Regions from separate parts of the Kocuria sp. LHG3120 genome, predicted to be linked through region 1. Evidence: predicted binding sites of a transcription regulator. Region 1 holds the regulator's gene; the other holds the start of a gene.
The links. Region 1 encodes HspR, which represses chaperone genes until heat shock. Its sites were predicted from a motif close to AAGTTGAGTCNNNNNGACTCAACTT; they were not measured.
Positions count from the first base shown of each region.

Region 2: a site for HspR is predicted at 3,721-3,745, ahead of ACP7CD_RS13005 (Hsp20/alpha crystallin family protein). Genes of this name have one in related genera too.

Region 1 is NZ_JAFCWG010000003.1:44,432-50,661, forward strand. Features, by position in the region: gene ACP7CD_RS07115 (TIGR00730 family Rossman fold protein) at 1-114, shown strand, start outside; gene trmB (tRNA (guanosine(46)-N7)-methyltransferase TrmB) at 119-910, shown strand; gene ACP7CD_RS07125 (GNAT family N-acetyltransferase) at 907-1,434, shown strand; gene ACP7CD_RS07130 (heat shock protein transcriptional repressor HspR) at 1,461-1,901, opposite strand; gene ACP7CD_RS07135 (DnaJ C-terminal domain-containing protein) at 1,903-2,928, opposite strand; gene ACP7CD_RS07140 (nucleotide exchange factor GrpE) at 3,093-3,755, opposite strand; gene dnaK (molecular chaperone DnaK) at 3,752-5,608, opposite strand; partial or broken gene ACP7CD_RS07150 (BCCT family transporter) at 6,009-6,230, shown strand, end outside.
Region 2 is NZ_JAFCWG010000006.1:124,205-130,434, reverse strand. Features, by position in the region: gene ACP7CD_RS13025 (beta-phosphoglucomutase family hydrolase) at 1-1,298, shown strand, start outside; gene ACP7CD_RS13020 (gamma carbonic anhydrase family protein) at 1,334-1,870, shown strand; gene ACP7CD_RS13015 (TetR/AcrR family transcriptional regulator) at 1,889-2,461, opposite strand; gene ACP7CD_RS13010 (Gfo/Idh/MocA family protein) at 2,555-3,649, shown strand; gene ACP7CD_RS13005 (Hsp20/alpha crystallin family protein) at 3,779-4,291, shown strand; gene ACP7CD_RS13000 (NADP-dependent isocitrate dehydrogenase) at 4,503-6,230, shown strand, end outside.

The sequences.
Region 1 (6,230 bases):
GCCGACGAGCTGCTCGCCCGGTTCGCGGCGTGGGAGGCGCCCCGCCGGCGCTGGTCCGAGCCGCCCGTTCCCGGCGCCGACGCGCCCGCCGTCCGCCCAGCCCCTAGGATGTAGGGCGATGAGCGAGCACACCCCTTCCCCCGCCGAGGGCCCCGCACAGGGCCCCGTCCCCGAGGCGTTCCACCGCCGGCCGTACTCCTTCGTGCGCCGCGGCGACCGCCTCACCGCCCGCCGCCAGAAGGCCTGGGACGACTGGGCGCCCACCCGGGTGCTCGACGTCCCGCGCGTGCGCACGGACACCTCCGTCCACCCCGACCACGAGTTCGACGCGGCCGCGGCCTTCGGGCGCGAGGCGCCGCTGGTCGTGGAGGTCGGCTCCGGGCTCGGCGAGGCGGTCGTGCACGCCGCCGCCCAGGACCCGGCGCGGAACTACCTCGCCGTCGAGGTGTACAAGCCCGGGATCGCGGATCTGCTGCTCAAGGCGGCCCAGGCCGGGGTGGACAACGTCCGCGTGGCGCAGGCCAACGCGCCCGAGGTCCTGGAGCACATGCTCGCCCCGGCCTCGGTCGACGAGCTGTGGGTGTTCTTCCCGGACCCCTGGCACAAGACCCGCCACCACAAGCGGCGCCTGGTCTCCCCCGCGTTCGCCGAGCTCGCCGCCCGGGTGCTCGTCCCGGGCGGGCTGTGGCGGCTCGCCACGGACTGGCAGGAGTACGCCCTGGTGATGCGCGAGGTCCTCGACGCGTCCCCGCAGTTCGAGAACGTCCACCCGGGCCCGCTCGCCGACGACGAGCACCCGGACACCGGATGGGCCCCGCGTTGGGAGGGACGGGTCCTCACGAGCTTCGAGCGCAAGGCGCAGGAGGCGGGCCGCGTCCCCCGCGACCTCGTCTACCGCCGGACGGCGTGAGCGCCGTCCCCGGCGCGGAGCGCAACGGCGTGCCCGCAGTGCCCGGCGCGGAGCGGGACGGCTTCGTCGTCGTGCCCCCGGGCGATCCCCGCACGCAGCCGCTGCTCGAGGGCCTGCACCACGAGTACGTGGAGCGCTACGGTCCCGAGATCGGGGCGGAGGAGATGGCCGAGCACCCCGTCGACGACTTCACCGCTCCCGCCGGAGCGCTCCTGCTCCTCCTCGAGGGCGGCACGACGGTGGGCGGCGGCGCGTTCCGCCGGCACGACGACGCCACGGCGGAGCTCAAACGGGTGTGGACCGCCCCGGCGCACCGCCGGCGGGGGATCTCGCGGCGGGTCCTGGCCGAGCTCGAGCGGCTCGCCGCCGCGGCGGGCTACCGGCGCATCCACCTCACCACGGGCAGCCGCCAGCCGGAGGCGGCCGCCCTGTACCGCAGCAGCGGGTACGTCCTGCTGCCCGGGACCGCCCGGGTCTATCCGGGCGGCGTGTACGACGTGGGCTTCGAGAAGCACCTGCGCTGACCGCCCGGCCCGGGCGCCGGTGCGGCTCAGCGCTCCTGCTGGCGCGGGGGCCGGTACAGCACCACGGCCTGCGAGATCTTGCGGGCCCGGGGGCGGGCGCCGCGGGCCATGCGCACCACGTCCCCGCCGACGCCGGCGGCGAAGATCCGCGAGGACTCCTCGGCCCGGTCCCGGGCGTCCTCGAGCTCCCGGGACAGCTCCGCCACCCGCGACCGCAGGGCCGCGACCTGGTTCTCCAGCTGGAGGATGCGCCGGATGCCCTCGAGGGACACGCCCTGCTGGGACAGCACCTGGATCTGCTGCAGCTTCTCGATGTCGCGCTGCGAGTAGCGGCGGGCGCGGCCGGGGGCCCGGGACGGCCTGACGAGGCCGAGCCGGTCGTACTGGCGCAGCGTCTGCGGGTGCATCTCCGCGATCTCCGCGGCCACGGAGATCACGAACAGCGGCTGGTCGGCGTCCAGTGCCATCTCACACCCGTGCCTTCTCGGCCAGGCGGGCCCGGGGGTCCTCGTCCGCGGTCGCCTCGGCGAACGCCCGGGCGGCGGCCTGCGCCTGCTCGTCCAGCTCGGCCGGCACGTGCACCTCGACCGTCACGATCAGGTTGCCCGTGCCCTTGGCCGTGCCGAACCCGCGCCCCTTGACGCGGAAGCGCCGGCCCGAGGATGTGCCCGCCGGGACCTTCACGCGCACGGTGCCGCCGTCCAGCACGGGCACCTCGATGGTGGCGCCCAGGGCCGCCTCGGGGAACGTGATCGGCACGGTGACCTCGACGTCGTCCGTGCCCTCGACGCGCCGGAAGAAGGGGTGCGGGGTCACGTGGACGGTGACGTAGAGGTCGCCGGCGCCGCCTGCACCCGAGTGGCCCTTGCCGGCGAGCTTGAGCTTCTGCCCGTCGCGCACGCCGCGCGGGATCCGCACCGTGGTCTCCTGGCCGTTGCCCCGGCGCAGCTTGACCGTGGTGCCGTGCACCGAGGAGCGGAACGGGATGGTCGTCTCCGTCCGGATGTCCTCCCCGCGCGCCGGCGGGGCCTGGTAGCCGCCGTAGCCGCCCGGCGCCCCGTACCCGGTCTGACCGCCGAACTGGGCGAACAGGTCCTCGAACCCGCCCGGGCCGCCGGGGCCGCCCGCGCCGCCGGTGGAGTAGGTCGTGCGGCGGCGGCGTCCTCCGCCGCCTCCGCCGAAGATGTCGCCGAAGAGGTCCTCGAAGTTGGCCGAGCCCCCGGCGCCGCCGGGGCCGCCGGCGGTGAAGCGCGCCCCGGAGCCCATTGCGCGGATCGCGTCGTACTGCTTGCGCTCCTCGGGGTCGGAGAGCACGGAGTTCGCCTCGGTGATGTCCTTGAACCGCTGCTCGGCCTCCGCGTCCCCCGGGTTCTGGTCCGGGTGGTACTGGCGGGCGAGCTTGCGGTAGGCCTTCTTGACGTCGGCGGCGGACGCGTCCTTGGAGACGCCGAGAATGCTGTAGAAGTCCTTGTCGATCCAGTCCTGGCTGGCCATGACGCCTCCTTTCTGTGGGGCCGGTCGGGGTCCTGCGGAGCAGGACCCGGTGGTGGTCCGGGGGTCGTCCCCGGCGCCGCGGCGCCGGGGACGGGTGGACGGGTCAGGGGAGGCCCGAGGGACGGGCCTCCCCTGACGTCGCCGGGATCAGGCCGGGTCCGGCCTCACTCGGCGACCGCGACGGCGACCTGGGCCGGCCGCACCACGCGCTCGCCGATCCGGAAGCCGGAGCGCAGCACCATCGAGACCTGGTCCGGCTCGACCTCGCTCGTGGGCTGCTGCAGCACCGCCTCGTGGACGTTGGGGTCGAACTTCTCCCCGACCTCCCCGAGGCGCACCAGCCCGTGCCGCACGAGGGTCTCCTCGAGCTTGTTCGCGATCGCCGCGAACGGGCCGTCGGTGAGGTCGCCCGCCTGCCGGGCCGCGTCGATGTCGTCGAACACCGGCAGCAGCGTCTGCAGGAGGTCGCCCGTCACGAAGGTCCGCAGCTGCTCCTTCTCGCGCGCCGTGCGGTGCTTGAAGTTCACGAACTCGGCCTGCAGCCGGCGCAGCTCCTCGAGCCGCTCCTCGGCGAGGGCCGCCGCCGGGGAGTCCTCCGCGGCGGCCGGCGCCGGTGCGGCGTCCCCGGACTCCGCCTCCGTCGACTGTGGCGTCGAGAGGATGTCGTCCACCGTCAGGCCCTCCGGCCCGGCCTCCTCGCGGGGGCCGGCGCCGGAGTCCTGCGCGGACTGCTCGCCGGGGTGCGCGGCGTGGTCGCCGGGAACGCTCCCGGCGCCGTGGTCGTCCGCGTTCTCGTCGGGTCCTGGCGTGGGGTCGGGCATGCTCACTTCTTCTCGTCCTCGTCGTCGACGACCTCGGCGTCGACGATGTCCTCGTCACCGGTGGCACCGGTGGCGCCCGCACCCGGGGCGCCCTCGGCGCCCTCGGTCTGCGACTGCGCGTAGAGGGCCTCGCCGAGCTTGGTCTGGGACTGCTGCAGCTTGTCGTAGGCCGACTTCACGGCGTCCTCGTCCTCGCCCTCGAGCGCCTTCTTCAGGGCGTCGACGTCCGCCTGCACCTCGGACTTGACGTCCGCGGGCAGCTTCTCGTCGTTGTCCTTCAGGAGCTTGTCGACGGAGTACGCCTGCTGCTCCGCGTTGTTGCGCAGGTCGGCCGCCTCGCGGCGCACCCGGTCCGCCTCGGCGTTGGCCTCGGCGTCCTTGACCATCCGGTCGATGTCCTCCTTGGAGAGGGAGGACCCGCCCGTGATGGTCATCGACTGCTCGGTGCCGGTGCCCTTGTCCTTCGCGGAGACGTGCACGATGCCGTTGGCGTCGATGTCGAAGGTGACCTCGATCTGCGGCATCCCGCGCGGGGCGGGGGCGATGCCGGTCAGCTCGAAGGTGCCCAGGTTCTTGTTGTCCCGGGTGAACTGGCGCTCGCCCTGGAAGACCTGGATGGACACGGACGGCTGGTTGTCCTCGGCGGTGGTGAAGGTCTCGGACCGCTTGGTGGGGATCGCCGTGTTGCGCTCGATGAGCTTGGTCATCACGCCGCCCTTGGTCTCGATGCCCAGCGACAGCGGGGTCACGTCGATCAGCAGCACGTCCTTGCGGTCGCCCTTGAGCACGCCCGCCTGGATCGCGGCGCCGACGGCGACGACCTCGTCCGGGTTCACGCCCTTGTTGGGCTCCTTGCCGGCCAGGCGCTGGACGGTCTCCGCGACGGCGGGCATGCGGGTCGAGCCGCCCACCAGCACCACGTGGTCGATGTCGGACACGGAGATGCCGGCCTCGGCGATGACGTCCTTGAACGGCTTCTCGGTGCGCTCGAGCAGGTCCCGGGTGAGCTCCTCGAACTTGGCGCGGGTGAGGCGCTCGTCCAGGTGCACCGGGCCCTCGGGGGTCACGGACAGGTACTGCAGGGAGATGCTGGTGCTGGTCGCGGAGGACAGCTCCTTCTTGGCCTGCTCCGCGGTCTCCTTCAGGCGCTGCAGGGCGATCTTGTCCTTGGACAGGTCCGCGCCGGTCTTCGACTTCACCTGCGCCAGCAGCCAGTCGACCACGCGCTGGTCCCAGTCGTCGCCGCCGAGGCGGTTGTCGCCGGCGGTCGAGCGGACCTGGATGGTGGAGAAGTCGTCCTCGTCCTTGCCGACCTCCAGCAGGGAGACGTCGAAGGTGCCTCCACCGAGGTCGAAGACCAGGATGAGCTCGTCCTCCTTGCCCTTCTCCAGGCCGTAGGCGAGCGCCGCGGCGGTGGGCTCGTTGACGATGCGCAGCACGTTCATGCCCGCGATCTCACCGGCCTCCTTGGTGGCCTGGCGCTCGGCGTCGTTGAAGTACGCCGGGACGGTGATCACGGCGTCGGTGACCTTGTCGCCGAGGTAGGACTCGGCGTCGGTCTTGAGCTTCATCAGGATGCGCGCCGAGATCTCCTGCGGCGTGTACTTCTTGCCGTCGATGTCGGTGGACCACCCGGTGCCCATGTGGCGCTTCACCGAGGCGATCGTGCGGTCCACGTTGGTGACGGCCTGGCGCTTGGCGATGTCGCCCACCAGGGTCTCGCCGTCCTTGGAGAAGGCGACGACGGACGGCGTGGTCCGGTTGCCCTCGGCGTTGGCGATGACGGTGGGCTCGCCGCCCTCCAGCACGGACACCACGGAGTTGGTGGTGCCGAGGTCGATTCCTACTGCACGAGACATGGACGTGTTCTCCTTCGGGTCGAGCTGAACCGGGCGGGCCGTACCGGCCCCGTTGGGGTCCCGGAGGTCTCAGTTCTTGAGTTTTCCTGGCTCAAGTCTGCCACGTGAGCCGCTGATGTCAACTTAAGTTGAGCCACATCGACTCAACCCGGGGTGCCGGGGATGTGAGACGCCGCGCACTCCCTCCCGGCGTGGCAGGACGTCGGATACCGTGGAGTGTTTGAGCCCGTTCCCGCGGGCCACCGCCACACCCCCGGGTCCGCCCCGCACGTCACCGCACGCACCGACACGACACCGCACGCACCCCGACACCTCAGGAGCCACCGTGAGCACCACGCCACCCCATTCGCCGCATCCGTCCAGTGAGGCCGACGGCTCCCGCCGGCCGAAGCCGCGGGAGGTGCTGCGCGAGATCAACTACCCGCACGGCATCCACCCCGCCCTCGTCCCCGGCATCGCCGTCGAGGACCAGAAGCTGCACTACGGCACGGACAAGGTGGTCTTCACCGTCACCGCCGCGCTGATCGTGGGGTTCATCGCCTGGGGCGTGCTCTCCACCGAGTCCCTGACCGCCGCCTCCACCGCGGCCCTGGGCTGGGTCACCGGCAACGCCGGGTGGTTC
Region 2 (6,230 bases), on a different contig from region 1:
TGCCCATGGCCAAGCACCGGGCCACCGAGTTCGGGCTCGAGGGCGCGGCGTTCCCGTGGCAGTCCGGCTCCGACGGCCGGGAGGAGACCCCGCCGGAGCTGTTCAACCACCACTCCAACCGGTGGCTGCCGGACAACTCGTGGCGGCAGTTCCACGTGGGCCTCGCGATCGCCTACAACGCCTGGATCTACTACGAGACCACCGGTGACCTCGACTGGCTGGCGGGGCAGGGCTCGGAGCTGATCATCGGGATCACCCGGCTGTTCGCGTCCCTCACCGACTACGACCCCGCGGACGGCCGCTACCACATCGCCGGCGTCATGGGCCCGGACGAGTACCACGACGGCCCGCGCGGCCAGCACGGCGGCGGGCTGAAGGACAACGCCTACACGAACGTGCTGGCGGCCTGGCTGTTCCGGCACAGCGCGCACATCTTCCACGACATGGTGGAGCACCAGCGCGAGGAGCTCTCCGCCCGCTTCGACCTCTCGGCCGAGGAGGTCGGGACCTGGCAGCGGATGGCCGAGCGGATGTTCGTGCCGTTCAACACGGACGGCACCATCAGCCAGTTCCACGGCTACGACGACCTCGACGAGCTGGACTGGGAGTACTACCGGGCCAAGTACCGCAACATCGGCCGCCTCGACCTCCTGCTGGAGAACGAGGGCGACATGACCAACAACTACAAGCTGGCCAAGCAGGCCGACACGATCATGCTGGTCTACCTCTTCGGCCCCGACGGCCTGGTCGAGGAGCTCGGCCGGATGGGCTACGAGGTGGACCACGCCGCCATCGAGCGCACCGTCGACTTCTACATCGCGCGGTCCTCGCACGGCTCCTCCCTGTCCCGGGTGGTCAACGCCTCGGTGCTCGCCTGGCTGAACCCGGACCGTTCGTGGTCCGCGTTCCAGGACTCCCTCCTGGTGGACCTCGACGACACCCAGGGCGGGACCACGGGCGAGGGCATCCACCTGGGCGCCATGGCCGGCTCCGTCGACGTCGTGACCCGCGCCTACGCGGGGCTGCGCGTGCGCGGCGGCTGGCTCGAGTTCGACCCGGCCCTGCCGAGCCAGCTGGACACCGTCTCGTTCACGGTGCTGTACCGCGGCCAGGTGATCCGGGTCTGCATCGACCACCACGTCCTGGAGCTCGAGGGGGCCTCCCGGCGCGCGGACGACGTCACGATCCACGTGCACGGCGCGGAGTACGTGCTCAAGGGCGGCCAGAAGATCCGCGTGGCCATCCAGCACGGGCACCAGCGCGCCCCGCGGCCGGCCGTCACGCGGCAGGGCGTCTGAGCCGCGGGCGGCGGGCCCGCCGCTAGGCTGGGCCCATGGCACACTCCACGACGCCCGGCACGGTCCTCCCGCACGGGGGGCACGAGCCCCGGATCGACTCCTCCGCCTTCGTGGCCCCGACCGCCACGGTCGTGGGCGACGCCGAGCTGGGACCGGAGTCCGGGGTCTTCTACGGCGCCGTGGTGCGCGGCGACCGCTCCCCCGTCCGGCTGGGCGCGCGGTCCAACCTGCAGGACAACGTGGTGGTCCACTCCGACCCCGGCCACCCCTGCACGATCGGCGCGGACGTGAGCGTCGGCCACGGCGCCGTGGTGCACGGGTGCACCGTGGAGGACGAGGTCCTGATCGGGATGAACGCGACCGTCCTCAACGGCGCCGTGATCGGCACGGGTTCGCTGGTGGCCGCGGGCGCCGTCGTCCTCGAGGGCACCGTGGTGCCGCCCCGGTCCCTCGTGGCGGGGGTGCCGGGCAGGGTCCGGCGCGAGCTCACGGACGAGGAGCAGGAGAAGGTCCGCGCCAACGCGCGCACCTACGTCCGGCTCTCCGCCGAGCACCGCCGGCTCACCGCCTGAGCCGGGCCCGGCGGCCCGTCACTGCGCCGCGAGGGTGCGCGCGTAGTCCAGGTACGCGCCGTGGTCGAAGCCGGGCAGCAGGCAGGACTGCACCACCCAGCCCTGCAGCACCGAGAGGATGGCCTGGGCGAACATGCCGGCCCACTCGCGGGCCGCGTCGTCGTCGAGGCCCAGCTCTTCGACCGCCCACCGTCCGTAGCGCTCCTCCACCCGGTCCCGCACGCGCCCCAGGTGCTCCCCGGCCAGCGCGGCCAGACCGGGGTCGCTCACCGCCCCGCCCCACGTGATGAGCAGCAGGCGGGTGGTGGCGGGATCCGCGGCCAGCCGCTCCAGCAGTCCCACGACCCACGCCGCGGGGTCGGGGCCGGGCTCGTCCTCCGCGGCCGCGAGGACCCGGTCCAGGGCCGCGCGGGCGGCCGCGGCCACGAGCTCCTGCTTGCTCGGGAAGTGGTTGTAGAGCGCCCCCGCGGACAGCCCCGTGGCGGCGATGATGCGGTGCATCGACGCCCCCTCGTAGCCGTGCTCGAGGAAGCACTCACTGGCGGCGGCCACGATCTCGCGGCGGCGCTCGTCCTTGTACTGCTGGCTCACCCGGGGCACGCCCTCAGCCTACGCCACGAACGGACGTTCGATCGGAGCCGGCGGGCGGGACCCCGGCGGCGGGCGGCGTGGCAGAATGCGCCCATGCCTGCCCAGACCCTCAGCCCGTTCGTCGACGCCTCCCTCGACGCCGCCCACCTGGACGACCCCGGCACCGCGACCGGCCGCACGCTCGGATGGGGCGTGGTCAGCACCGCCGACATCGCGGAGAAGGTGGTCCCGGACATCGCGGCGCTGCCCGACGCCCGGCTCGTGGCCGTGAGCTCGCGGGACCAGGACCGCGCCGAGGACTTCGCCCGCCGGCACGGGGTGGAGCGGGCCTACGGCGGCACCGCCACGAGCACGGGACTGGACCGACTCGCGGCCGACCCGGACGTGGAGATCGTCTACGTGGCCACCCCGCACGGCTACCACCACCGGGACGTCTCGGCGCTGCTGCGGGCCGGCAAGCACGTGGTGTGCGAGAAGGCCCTCGCCATGACCGCGGCGGAGGTCCGCGACCTGTTCCACCTGGCCCGCGAGCACGGCGTCTTCCTCATGGAAGCCGTCTGGACCCGCATGACCCCCGGCTTCCGCACCGCGATGCGCTGGGTCCGGGAGGGCCGGCTCGGCCGGGTCCGCTCGGTCGAGGGGTCCATCGGCACGCACCGGGCCCTGGACCCGGCCCACCGCCTGTTCCGCCGGGCCGACGGCGGCGGGGTGCTGCTGGACATGATGGTCTACCCCCTGACGTGGACCTCGGCGGTCCTGGGGGCCCCGGAGCGCTGGAGCGCCCGCGCGGAGCTCGGCGCCACGGACGTGGACCTGGACACCGCCCTGACCCTGGACTTCGGGCACGGCCGGGCGCACGTGAGCGGCACCCTGTCCGCCACGGTCCCCCACCAGGTGACGATCAGCGGCACGGACGGCTGGCTGCGGGTGGACGGACGGATCAACTGCCCGACCACCCTGGTGCTGCAGACCGCCGAGGGCGCCCGCACGGGCGCCGCCCCCGTCGTGGAGCGCGTGGACGTGGCGGGCGCCGGATACGTGTTCGAGATGCGCGAGGCCACCCGCTGCGTGCAGCAGGGCCTGCTCGAGTCCCCCGTGATGCCGTGGGCCGACTCCCTCGAGCTCGTGGAGCTCTTCGACCGGGTGCGGGCGCAGATCGGCGTGCGGTATCCCCACGACGCCCGCTGAGGGCGGTTCGCCCTGGGCGATGGGGGCCGGGACCCGTTGAAGACCGCGGGGAGCGGGATTATCATGGTCCACAGTTGAGTTGATCGGACTCAACAAAATGTCGAAGACATTGCTCATATGGTTGAGGAGATGATTGACGTGGCCACGATGTTCACCCCGTTCAACGATTTCGACCGGCTCGCCGCCTCGCTGTTCGCCCGGCAGGGCCTGCGCGAGATGCCCATGGACCTGTACCGGGACGGCGACCAGTACATCCTCCGGGCGGACCTGCCCGGCATCGACCCGGAGAGCGTCGACGTCGACGTCGACGGCCAGCTGCTGACGATCCGCGCGGAGCGGGAGCTGCCCGAGGTGCAGGACGTCCAGTGGATCACCCGGGAGCGGCAGAGCTCCTCGTTCGTCCGCCAGCTCAACCTGGGCCAGGGCATCGACATCCAGAACATCGCGGCGAACTACGACAACGGCGTGCTCACGGTCACGATCCCCGTCTCGGCGCAGGCCAAGCCGCGCAAGATCCAGGTGGTCTCCGGCCAGGGCGAGCAGCAGGCCCTGGGCGAGGGCCGGGACGAGTCCGGCGACCGCGTGATCGGCGAGGGCGAGCTCGTCAACGGCGCCGGGTCCACCCAGTCCACGGAGGGCTGAGCCCGGCCCCCGGCACCGGCACGCCCCCCGGGCGGGGCCCCACGGCCACGGGCCCGTTCCCCGCGGGGAACGGGCCCGCCGCCGTGCCCGGGCCGCCCGCGGCCTCCGGCCGGACGGCGGGCCCGGCCAGCGGGCGGGGCGCCGCCTCGGGTATCTTGGCACCAGGAAGCACCACCACCGATCCGACGACATCCTGGGAGACAGCCCGCACATGGCCAAGATCATCTACACCCGCACCGACGAGGCGCCCCTGCTCGCCACCTACTCCTTCAAGCCGATCATCGAGGCCTACGCCTCGACCGCCGGCGTCGAGGTGGAGACCCGCGACATCTCCCTGGCCGGGCGCATCATCGCCGCGTTCGGCGACCGCCTCCCCGAGGAGCAGCGGGTGGACGACGCCCTCGCCGAGCTGGGCGAGCTGGCCAAGAAGCCCGAGGCCAACATCATCAAGCTGCCCAACATCTCCGCCTCCGTCCCGCAGCTGAAGGCCGCGGTCAAGGAGCTGCAGGAGCAGGGCGTCGCCCTCCCCGACTACCCGGACGAGCCCCGCACCGAGGAGGAGAAGGAGACCCGGGCCCGCTACGACAAGATCAAGGGCTCCGCCGTCAACCCGGTGCTGCGCGAGGGCAACTCGGACCGCCGCGCCCCCGCCTCGGTCAAGAACTACGTCCGCAAGAACCCGCACCGCATGGGCGAGTGGACGGCGGAGTCGAGGACGAACGTCGCCACGATGGGCGCCGACGACTTCCGGGACAACGAGAAGTCCGTGGTCATGGACGGCGACGACACCCTGACGATCCGCCTGGTGGCCGAGGACGGCAGCACCACGGTGCTCAAGGAGTCCGTCCCCGTGCTGGCCGGCGAGGTCGTCGACGGCACCGTGATGCGGGCCGCCGCCCTGGACGCGTTCCTCGCGGAGCAGGTCGAGCGCGCCAAGCGGGAGGACGTCCTGCTCTCGGTGCACCTGAAGGCCACCATGATGAAGGTCTCCGACCCGATCATCTTCGGCCACGTCATCGAGGCGTTCTTCCCGGAGCTCTTCGCCGCCCACGGCGCGGCCCTCGAGAAGGCGGGTCTCTCCCCCGCCAACGGGCTCGCGGCGATCCTCAACGGCCTCGACGCCCTGCCGGCCGACGTGCGCGACGACGTGCGGGCCGCGATCGACAAGGGCCTCGCCGAGGGCCCGAAGCTCGCCATGGTGAACTCCGACAAGGGCATCACGAACCTGCACGTGCCCTCCGACGTCATCGTCGACGCGTCGATGCCGGCCATGATCCGCACCTCCGGCCACATGTGGGGCCCCGAGGGCGAGGAGGCGGACACCCTCGCGGTGCTGCCGGACAGCTCCTACGCCGGGGTCTACCAGGTGGTCATCGACGACTGCCGCGCCCACGGCGCGTTCGACCCGACCACCATGGGCTCCGTGCCCAACGTCGGCCTCATGGCGATGAAGGCGGAGGAGTACGGCTCCCACGACAAGACCTTCGAGATCCCCGTGCAGGGCACCGTCCAGGTCGTCGACTCCTCCGGCGCCGTGCTCATCGAGCACGAGGTCTCCCCCGGGGACATCTGGCGGGCGTGCCAGACGAAGGACGTCGCGATCCGCGACTGGGTCAAGCTCGCCGTGACCCGCGCGCGGGCCTCCGCGACGCCGGCCGTGTTCTGGCTGGACCGCACGCGCGCCCACGACACCAACCTCATCGCCAAGGTCGAGCAGTACCTGACCGAGCACGACACCGAGGGCCTGCAGATCGAGATCATGTCCCCCGAGGAGGCCACCGCGTTCTCGATCGAGCGGATCCGCCGCGGCGAGGACACCATCTCGGTCACCGGCAACGTGCTGCGCGACTATCTGACGGACCTGTTCCCGATCCTCGAGCTGGGCACCTCCGCGAAGATGCTCTCGGTGGTCCCGCTCATCAACGGCGGCGGGCTCTTC